DNA from 3 places in the Clostridium saccharobutylicum DSM 13864 genome. Region 1 is predicted to be linked to each of the others. Evidence: a T-box and tRNA genes for the amino acid it is inferred to sense, from the RefSeq annotation. Region 1 holds a T-box; the other regions hold tRNA genes.
The links. The T-box of region 1 lies ahead of serS (serine--tRNA ligase). A T-box ahead of a tRNA ligase gene usually reads a tRNA of that ligase, here a tRNA-Ser.
Positions count from the first base shown of each region.

Region 2: it encodes a tRNA-Ser, which carries the amino acid that the T-box ahead of serS (serine--tRNA ligase) is inferred to sense. The anticodon was not compared.
Region 3: it encodes a tRNA-Ser, which carries the amino acid that the T-box ahead of serS (serine--tRNA ligase) is inferred to sense. The anticodon was not compared.

Region 1 covers NC_022571.1:16,132-19,778, reverse strand. Annotated here, with positions in the region: tRNA gene CLSA_RS00095 (tRNA-Ser) at 121-211, opposite strand; tRNA gene CLSA_RS00090 (tRNA-Ser) at 247-337, opposite strand; gene serS (serine--tRNA ligase) at 655-1,932, opposite strand; T-box leader at 1,994-2,193, opposite strand; gene CLSA_RS00080 (DUF1667 domain-containing protein) at 2,343-2,570, opposite strand; gene CLSA_RS00075 (NAD(P)/FAD-dependent oxidoreductase) at 2,587-3,647, opposite strand, start outside.
Region 2 covers NC_022571.1:4,970,274-4,973,920, reverse strand. Annotated here, with positions in the region: gene CLSA_RS21275 (HlyC/CorC family transporter) at 1-804, shown strand, start outside; gene CLSA_RS21270 (nucleoside deaminase) at 1,043-1,486, shown strand; tRNA gene CLSA_RS21265 (tRNA-Ser) at 1,675-1,766, shown strand; gene CLSA_RS21260 (hypothetical protein) at 2,442-3,035, shown strand; gene CLSA_RS21255 (SAM-dependent methyltransferase) at 3,170-3,647, shown strand, end outside.
Region 3 covers NC_022571.1:4,962,082-4,965,728, forward strand. Annotated here, with positions in the region: gene CLSA_RS21220 (dihydrofolate reductase) at 1-72, shown strand, start outside; gene CLSA_RS21225 (winged helix-turn-helix transcriptional regulator) at 206-550, opposite strand; gene CLSA_RS21230 (pyridoxamine 5'-phosphate oxidase family protein) at 683-1,078, shown strand; gene CLSA_RS23545 (hypothetical protein) at 1,237-1,413, shown strand; tRNA gene CLSA_RS21235 (tRNA-Ser) at 1,761-1,850, opposite strand; RNA gene ffs (signal recognition particle sRNA large type) at 2,070-2,336, opposite strand; gene CLSA_RS21240 (Nramp family divalent metal transporter) at 3,034-3,647, opposite strand, start outside.

The DNA of each region.
Region 1 (3,647 bases):
TTTATAATAAACTTGTTATACTTTGTACTCTTTAAAACATTGATATCACTATAGTTTGCACTTCAGAATTTTTATACTTTTCTAAATATAAAAAAGCATCTAATAAAATATTAGATGCTTTGGCGGAGAATCCGGGATTTGAACCCGGGCGCCAGTTACCCGACCTACGCCCTTAGCAGGGGCGCCTCTTCAGCCACTTGAGTAATTCTCCATGTGCCTTCTATCTTTATTTTTAGATAAAAAAAATGGCGGAAAGATAGGGATTCGAACCCTAGGTACGCTTACACGCACGCCGGTTTTCAAGACCGGTGCCTTAAACCAACTCGACCATCTTTCCACGTCTTACGACAAGATTTATTATAGCAAGCAATTATTATTATGTCAACACTTTTAAATAAAATTATTTTAATAAATGATTTTATTTATTAATGTTTAAATACAGTAGAAATTTTGACATCATAATTAAAGATAAAATGTATAAAAACTAAAAATTTGCATAGCTTCGTTTCATTTATACATATATTAATATACAAATAACTTATTTCTCTTCTTATTATGTTTTATTAAAAAGAAGTATGAATTTATAATGTAAAAATAACTTATTCATACTTCCTTTTAATGCTTTATTACATATTATATCTTTTTAATAACAAACTATCTTATTTCATCACAATTCATATATCTTCTTAAAACTTCTGGGATTTCTACACTGCCATCTTCTCTTTGATAGTTTTCTAATATAGCTGCAACTGTTCTACCTATCGCAACTCCTGATCCATTTAATGTATGAACAAATTGTGGTTTATTTTTTGGAGTTTCTCTATATTTAATATTAGCTCTTCTTGCTTGGAAATCTTCAAAATTTGAACAACTTGAAATTTCTACATATCTATTATAACTTGGCATCCAAACTTCTATATCATATTTTAAAGCTGCAGTAAATCCTAAATCACCTTTACATATTCTAACTATTCTATAAGGCAAACCTAATCCTTGTAATACAGATTCAGCATCAGTAACAAGTTTATCTAATTCATTATAAGAATCTTCTGGCTTACAAAATTTAACCAATTCGACCTTATTAAATTGATGTTGTCTAACAAGACCTCTTGTATCTCTTCCAGCAGAACCCGCTTCTGCTCTAAAACAAGCTGAATATGCAGCATGCTTAATTGGTAAGTCTGCTCCAGCAAGTACTTCATTTCTGTACATGTTAGTTACAGGAACTTCTGCTGTAGGAATTAAGAAATATCCATTGTTTTCAACTTTAAATGCATCTTCTTCAAACTTAGGTAATTGACCTGTTCCTGTCATACTATCTCTATTAACCATGTATGGTGGTAATATTTCAGTATATCCATTCTCACATGTATGCTTATCTAAGAAATAAGAAATTATCATTCTTTCCAATCTAGCTCCTAATCCCTTATACACAGTAAATCTAGATCCAGCTACCTTTCCACCTCTTTCAAAGTCTAAAATGTTTAAGTCAGTTCCTAGATCCCAATGTGCTTTTGGTTCAAAACTAAATTTAGTTGGCTCTCCCCATCTTTTTATTTCAATATTATCCTCATCTGTTTCACCATCTGGAACTTCTGGATTTGGTATATTAGGTATTCTTAACATAATATATTTTATTCTTTCATCTATTTCTGTTACCCTAACATCAAATTGCTTAATTTCATCTCCTAATTCTCTCATTTCAGTCATTATTGAAGTAACATCTTCTCCTGCTTTCTTAAGCTTAGGAATTTCAGCTGAAGCTTGATTTCTTTTATTTTTTAGTGTTTCAACTTCTACTAATATTTTTCTTCTTTCTTCATCTAATTGTATTATTTCATCAATAACCTTAGCATCAAAATCTTCCCCTCTATTTGATAAAGCTTTCTTAATTTCTTCTGGATTGTTTCTTATTCTTTTTAAATCTAACATGTAATTTATCCTCCTAAAATAAAAATATATTTTTCAATAAAAAAAGAGTCCTTCTTCCCATACAAGGGACGAAGAACTCCGCGTTGCCACCCTAATTGATAGTATTAAAAATACTATCCACTTAACTATTTAACGATATATACCGTACTACTCATCGCAGTCCCTCAGAGGTGGATTCATAATCTACAATTATCAGTTTACACCTAACCACTGACTCTCTAAAAATCATAATATTATTACTATTCTCATCACAGGTTTTTATATTAACTTAAATTTAATATATTACAAAACACCTATATTTGTCAATATATATGTGTTACAAAAAATAATTTATACTCAAATAATGTAACACTAACTTAACTTTCCTTAGAAATTTTAATTTATATATACATCAAAGCATATAAAAAATATCAATCAATCCTTCTTGTACAAACAATATCTATACCTGTATTCATTATATTCTTACAAATGATATCTCCGATATCAATAGGAGTACTTATATATATTCTACTAAGAACTTTGGAAAACTCCCTCCATAACTCCTTTTCTATAGGCTTAGTACTTTTTACAGATGCAACTTTGTTATTTAAATCACCCTTTATTCTAACCAAACTTGTAAAAATATCTTTATTGCTCATTTTAATTTCCTCCTAGTTAGATTTCATTAAATTCTTTAATTCTGCTAACTAATACCTTTGAATCCATCGAATCATATACTATGCTTAAAGGACTTTCATTCATTTCTCTAGCTAAAATTTTTATAATTTTCATTTTACAATAAGAACCATTACAGCTACCTAGACCTATTCCTGTACGTCTTTTAACTCCTTCTACAGTTCTTGCACCAAGTGGCCTTCTAATACAATCTATGATTTCACCTTCTGTAACATTATTACAACTACATATTATGTTTCCATACCTTGAATCTAAAGCAATTATCTCATTTCTTTGTTCTTTAGACATATTCTTAAATGTATACATTTCCCTATTCTTATCAACATAGTCTCTCTTCTTAGTTATATTCATATTAGTTTTTAATGATTCTTCAATCTTTTCAGCAATAGCAGGTGCAATTGTTATCTTACTATAATGACTTCCAGTAACTTTTATATATCCATCTTGAATCTTATTATCATCAATTAACGTATTACCTTTACTGTATGTTTCAGTAAAAATATTCATAACTACTTCCTTTTTTACATCCTGTAAAATACTCTTAGATAATTGTAATCCATCCTCTAAACTTAAAAAATCATATCCCTTTATCCCAATTAAATTTTCTTTTGATGCTGTTGGTATATTTATTACAAAAGCATCTTCATCTATATCATTAATAATTACACTATTAATGTAATTATCTAAATTTTCATTAAATAAAATATAATTCATTTTTTTATTTATTACTTCATTTTTGCCTTCTACATATCTTCCTGCAAAAATTTCACTTGGTATTGTATTAACCACGAACTTACAAGTAAACTTGTTTTTATTAGTTGTTACCTTAAAGCCTTTGCTTACATTCTTAATATCAATAACCTCTTCTTCTAATCTAAAATTCACTCCATTATCAGCAGCAACTTCAGCATATGAAATGGCTAAATTGTAAGGTGAAATAACCGCAATATTTTCTGAATATAGTGCTTTTTCTGCTTTTATCTTTAAATTTGGCTCTATATCATAAATAGCATTATCTTCTATTAAGTGAACTCCTAAAA
Region 2 (3,647 bases), 150 kb from region 1:
AGAATTCTTGGAGGAAATCCTAATGAATCTGAATCATCCATAACGGAAGAAGAATTAAAAACTATGGTTGGCGTTAGTGAAGAGGAAGGCGTTTTAGAAAATGTTGAAAAAGAAATGATATTTAATGTATTTGAATTTGCGGATCAACAAGTTAAAGATATAATGGTTCAAAGAGTGGATATTATTTCTATTGATGAAGAAGCAACTTATGATGAAGTAATGGAAGTAATAAAGAATGAGCAATTCTCTAGAATTCCTGTTTATAATCAAACTATAGATAATATTATAGGATTTTTAAATGTTAAAGATCTTGCTATGGTTGAAAATGCAAGGGAAAACTTTAATGTAAATAAATATATTAGAGAACCATTCTATACATTTGAATTTAAGAAAATTGTAGAATTGTTTAAAGAAATGAAAAAATCAAGAAATCATATTGCAGTTGTATTAGATGAATATGGTGGAACTGTTGGAATAGTCACAATTGAAGACTTAGTAGAAGAGATAGTTGGAGAAATTGAAGACGAATATGATGAAGAGAAGAAGTCTGTTCAAGTTATAAGGGATAACGAATATGTAGTTGAAGGAAGTGTGAAATTACATGAGATTAGTGAATTAATTGGGGTCGATATAGATTCTGAAGAATTTGATTCTGTTGGCGGATTTATGATTGGAGAGCTTGGTAGAATGCCAGAAGAGCAGGAAGAAGTTGCGATAAATAAAACAAAATTTATTGCAGAGAAGATAGAGAAAAACAGAATTAAAAAAGTTAGAATATTTACTAATGTTGAAGAGGAAAAATAAAATAAATGGATATTAGTATATTAATTAAAAAATAATGATTGAAGTGTTAGGATTAATATATAAGATAAAAAGATTACTGTATACATTTTTCAGTGATCTTTTTTTGTTGTAAGATATAAATTTTAGTTTTAATTTTTTATATAAACTTAAAATTTTATTTAGATAATATAATTTAGGTAGTAAGATATATGTGAAATAATATTTAAGAAATTTTAATATAACGATAAGGAGATTAAATATGATAGATTTCATGGAAATTGCTAAGAAACAAGCAATTTTAGCAATGGAAAAAGGAGAAATTCCAGTAGGGGCTGTCATTGTAAAAGATGGTGTAGTTATAGCAAAAGCTCATAACTTAAAAGAAACATTAAATGATACTACAGCACATGCTGAAATTTTAGCAATAAGAAAAGCATCGAAGTTTCTTGGCGATTGGAGACTCAATGGTACCGAAATGTATGTAACACTTGAACCTTGCCCGATGTGTGCTAGTGCTATTGTTCAAAGTAGAATATCTAAATTATACATAGGAACTTTTAATAAAGATATGGGAGCTTGTGGTTCAACAATTAATATTCTTGATAACAGAAGGTTAAATTCTTTTGTTAATGTTAAATGGACATATGATGATGAATGTTCTGATTTATTAGTTGAATTTTTCGACAAAAGAAGAAAACAATAATATTTAATGTAATAAACTTGATAACTTTAAGATTGATATGAATTATATAATTATAAATTGAGGATATGGTAAATAGAAGTATGATATTAATAGTAAAAGTGCTTTTTGTTTGATTTAATAAGGTGTATAATTATCTTGTGTGTTTATTTGTGTAATATATGTAAAATAAATGAATTGAAAAATTATATGGAGAGATGGCTGAGTGGTTTAAAGCGATGGTCTCGAAAATCATTGTACTCAAACTAGGGTACCGGGGGTTCAAATCCCTTTCTCTCCGCCAAAATATTTATTTGAGTTTAGCGCTTTAAACCTTATATTACTAAGGATTGTAGCACTTTTTATGTTTTAATATTTTACCTAATATAATCTTATGCTCAATAGTTATTTTAATAAAAAATTGCAAGCAAGAAATTGTGTTGAGGTCTATTTGAGTTTTTTATGGCATAAATTTTTTTATATGAAAATATATTAATATAAATGTATGTTAAAGCGGAAACACTACTGATTAACATAAATGCATGGAAAATGAAGTTAATGGAAAAAAACATTAGGAAAGTAACAGAAAAGGAAATGTTGTTATGAATTCATTTGTTGAATTATTAGAAAATATGTGATATATTAGCACTAACTGGTATGACCACTATGTCGGCGATTTTTACGGAATAAGTGACCTTTGAAATATTTTAAATAAGTAATTATTATTTTAATAGCATATTTTTTAGGAATAATAATACAATTGCTTTTTAACATTATCTGTACCGGAAATATTTTTAGAGTTAATTTTATTTTTTAACTTTGTTTTTGATATAGTTAAAACTGAAATTATTGAAGACATATGCGAAAGGTTAATATCGTGTATGTCATTTTTATTTATTACTATTTGAGTTGGTCTAATGATATTCTTTGAAATCATTAAAGATTAAGTTTTAATTAAATTATTTATGGAGGAATTATTATGATTACTAATAAAGAGAATTCAAAAAAAAATATAAGTCCGATTAATAGATTATTTAATTCTATTGATAATTTATTAATTGAAGAAAGAGAACAAAGATTAAAATCAAAATTGGGCAAGGAAATAAAAAACTGTATATTTACAGATGAAATTGTAGCGAGACTTAATGAAAATGATTTTTCGGGTGTAGTTGATGAACAAAACAATATAGTGGCGCTTTTTTCTAGTATATTTCCTGTGTTTATAAAAAATGGAGATATTATATTTAGATTATATAAGCATAAAATTGAAGTTGATTTATCTGATGAAATGCGTGATAGATACATATATATGTTCTCTGATGGAAGATTAACTTCTGGATTATTTCAATGTTTTACTCTTAGTGATGATGAATATATATATGGAATAAAGAGAATAATTGATTCTATTCCACTATTTAAAACTGCTATTATTGATACATTAGAAAACTTTAAAAAAAATATGGACATACATAATAATAAAATTGAGAATTCAAAAAACAGACAACCATTAGTAGAAAAAAATTATAATCAATTATTCAATTATTTATCAAAAAGTAAAGAGAATAACATTTAAAAGAAATATATAAATGGTAAACTGCGTTCAAAATGTAAAGCTATGTGAAATAGTAATGAAGCTAATAAAGTAAATCGTTAAATTTAATCTAATTTTTAGATTTGTTAATTAAATAAAAATGGGAGATGAATGTCATGATTATTGACAAAATATTTTACAAAACATTATTTAAAAATTTATTTTCAGATACCTTTGAACTAAAACTTTGGGATGGTAGTTCAGAAGTTTATGGACAAGGAGAAAGCCAATTTAAAATAATTTTTAATGAACCTATTCCTAAAGCTGATATTATTAAGGATCCTTCATTAACTTTTGGTGAAGCATATATGACCAAAAAAATAGATATCGAGGGAAGCGTTCAAAAAGTTATAGAATCTTTATATAATAATAAAGAGAGTTTTTTAAGCAATAGTGATAAATATGCAAATTTACTAAAGATGGCTACAAATAATATTAAGAATAGTAAAAAGAATATTGAATTTCATTATGATATTGGAAATGACTTTTATAAATTATGGTTAGATGATACCATGACATATTCTTGTGGTTACTTTAAATCTGCAAATGATTCACTAACTCAAGCTCAAAAAAACAAAGTAGAACATATTATTA
Region 3 (3,647 bases), 160 kb from region 1:
TTTACTTCTGAGAAATTTACTGATGAAAAAAACGGATTAAATTACACATTTATAAATTTAATAAGAAAGTAATACATATCGTTAAATCTCATACTAATTAGAATCTAAAAAAATATCCACATAAGAGCACATTTTATTCAAACTTATGTACTCTTATTGTGGATATCATTGAGAAATTATCACATTTCCCATCTTACCTACCAATTCAATTGTGGCTTTTAGTATTTATTGTTTCAATATATTTATCTCCCCAGACTTTAAACTGTTCAAGCACTGGAATAAAGTCTACTCCCAATTCCGTCAAAGAATACTCAACTTTAGGTGGTATCTCTGAATAAATTTTACGACTAACCAACCCATAATCTTCAAGCATTCTTAATTGTTTTGTTAACGTAGCTTGTGTAATATTATCCATTTTCCTCTGAAGTTCTCCATACCTCAAAGTCCCCTCACTCAAATGATAAATTATCAATATAGACCATTTACCTGAGAATACTTTTTGAGCTGTAAAGTATGGACATTTTCCAAATAACTCATTATTATCTTCCATCATTTATCTCCTTCCTTTAGTATATATTTGATACTAACAAAAGTAAATAATCGTACTTGTTATTATTTTTGTACATGTTATCATTTATGTATAATTAAATTTTAACACACGCACATGAAAGGAGCAATAAATATGGATAAAGCTTTAGAATTCTTAAAAGATTGTGGTACTTTTTACCTAGCAACTAATGAAGGTGATCAACCAAGGGTAAGACCATTTGGTGCTGTCTTTGAATATGAACACAAATTATATATCGTAACAAACAATACTAAAAAATGTTTCAAACAAATGCTTCAAAATCCAAAAGTTGAAATCAGTGGGATGAACAAAAAAGGTCAATGGATTCGTCTTAGTGGTGAGGTAGCAAACGATGATAGACGTGAAGTAAAAGAACTTGCACTTGAAACTATTCCAGTTTTAAAATCTATGTATAACATTAATGATGGTATTTTTGCTGTTCTTTATTTTACAAAAGGTACTGCCACTATTTCTTCATTTACAGGAGAACCTGAAACATTCTCATTATAATAATAAAAAACATAACTTAAAATTATGATATAATAATCAAAAATCAAATGCCTGCTTCATAAAAGGTATTTGATTTCTTTGATGAGTTCATAATAAAATTCATCAAAGAAGTATATCTATTGTAATCGTAAATAAACTTTGAATGGAGAAAAGCATATATGATAAAATTTATTAAAGAAATATTTAGTTTTGAAAACTTTAAAAAAGCGATGCTATATAGTTTATCTAGTCGACCAAATCTTACTACAGATGACTATAAAAATTTAACTAATATTCTTAAAAATATGGATCAAAAAGACATAAATCAAGAAAAACATATAAAAAAAACTGCATAGCTTTAGCACCGTTTGGAGATTAATAATATGAGTAATATAATAAGCAAAGAGAAGGTATTATAATTTTTATTTACAAAGATTATAATACCTTCTCTTTGCTTGTTATAGGATTGCATAGATAAACAACTTATACTATAGTTAACCAAAATAAAAGTCATGCATTTGTTTTGGTTACTAAAAACTATCGTCTATACAGTCGCTTTGTTAGTCAATTTAACACTTTTCATTCATTAATATATCAAATAGATATATTTTTTCAAAAAAATAACACACACTAGCTATTTTTTCATAGCTAAGCGTGTGCTCTCTTATACCGTGCGTAAGTGACACTATAAGTATTTCGTAGTTGGCGGAGAGAAGGGGATTTGAACCCCTGATAGAGTTGCCCCTATACACGCTTTCCAGGCGTGCTCCTTCGACCACTCGGACATCTCTCCATAATTTATTTCTAACTTTATGCTTTTCTATAATATCATATAAGTTTTTTTAATTCAACTTAATATTTATGCTTATAAAAGAAAATAAGGGCATTTCATAAATGAAATTCCCTTACTTTCTTATCCTATTGATTTTTGTCCTATATTGTTAATCCTATTGAAGAATAACCTATTTTATTCGAAAAATTCTAATCAATCTTATTAAAGATTTAAATTGAACCATGCACCTCGCTTCGTTATTAGTTCTCCATACGTTACTTTTGCAGTTAGCTCAGACCAGATTGATCCACGGCACACGAAAGTGACCACTTATCGCTGCTTCCTTCCGGACCTGACGAGGTTCATGGGCTTCCGTTGCGTGGGACCCAGTCATCAACACCACTTACAAAAGTCAGACTATAGATCGCTAATACCTAAGCGAGGAATTAAATCCTGCTATAGCGGATTGCAGGTTACAGGGCACCGCTAACTCCCCATCTAGCATGGCAATGGTGGAATGAAGAGGGATTGAACCTCCATAACTTTTCACTCTTGTGAAAAAGTCTAGTCCCCAGTGGACATCAGACCATATTATTCATTGCTCATTAGTCTTTAATAAAATGCATACTTTTATAGTAATACTATATATATCACTATACTTTGTAAATTAAATATCACTTATTAATAACATATTTGAAATATGTTATTAAGGATACTTGTTAATAATAACATATACGTCTTCTAAATTCAAGATTATTCTACAGTAAAATTATTTAAATTATAGTGGTTAAAATTCAATACATTACCACCACCTAATTACTCTTGAATAAATTACACATATTATAAGTTTTACTTTTTAAATTCCATAACTTGTACTAACTAGTTTTTATACTCAATCAAAGATAATATCTAAAACATATAAATTTACTTTTATATTATTTGTTTTTTTATTAATAATATTCATACTAACTATTATAATTTATAGTACATATAATAATATAAATTTTTATTATTTTTCTTAAACAGCAATAAATTGTACTTAAGACAAGAAAAAGCGTATATAAAATTTATTTAATAAATTTTATATACGCTATTATAATATGTTTTAATAATTAAAATATTAAAATAAAAAGACTCATTTATTAACTAACATAATTTTAATAACATATTATATATATTTGTTTTTTATTGATTAATATTCAAATTATGAAATAAGTGGTGATACAAATAAAATTAATGATAAAGTTATAATAAATATAACTGTTGCCCAAGATATGATATTTTGCGTTTTATTATTAACATACTTACCCATTATTCTTTTATCATTAATCAAAATTATCATGAATGTTAATATAATTGGAGATAGCATTCCAGCTATTTCTTGACTTATAAGTATAATTTGCATAAGTGATATTCCAGGAATAAGTATAAATAAAGCACCTATTACAATTATACCAGTATATATACTAAAGAATGCTGGTGAATCCTTATAATCATTATCAACACCACTTTCCCATCCAAATGCTTCACATATTGCATAAGATGTTGAAAGCGGAATAACAGCTGTAGCAAGGACTGATGCCCCAAATAATCCAGCACCAAAAAGTATGTATGCCCATTCCCCTGCTAATGGCTTTAAAGACATTGCTGCTTCCTGTGCAGAACCTATAGTTATACCTGCTTTATAAAGTGTTGCTGCTGTACAAACAATTATAAAAAATGCTACTGCATTTCCCCAAAATGCTCCTAAATAAACATCAAGTTTTTCATACTTATACTCAGATATACTTAATTTTTTATCTACTATTGATGATTGCA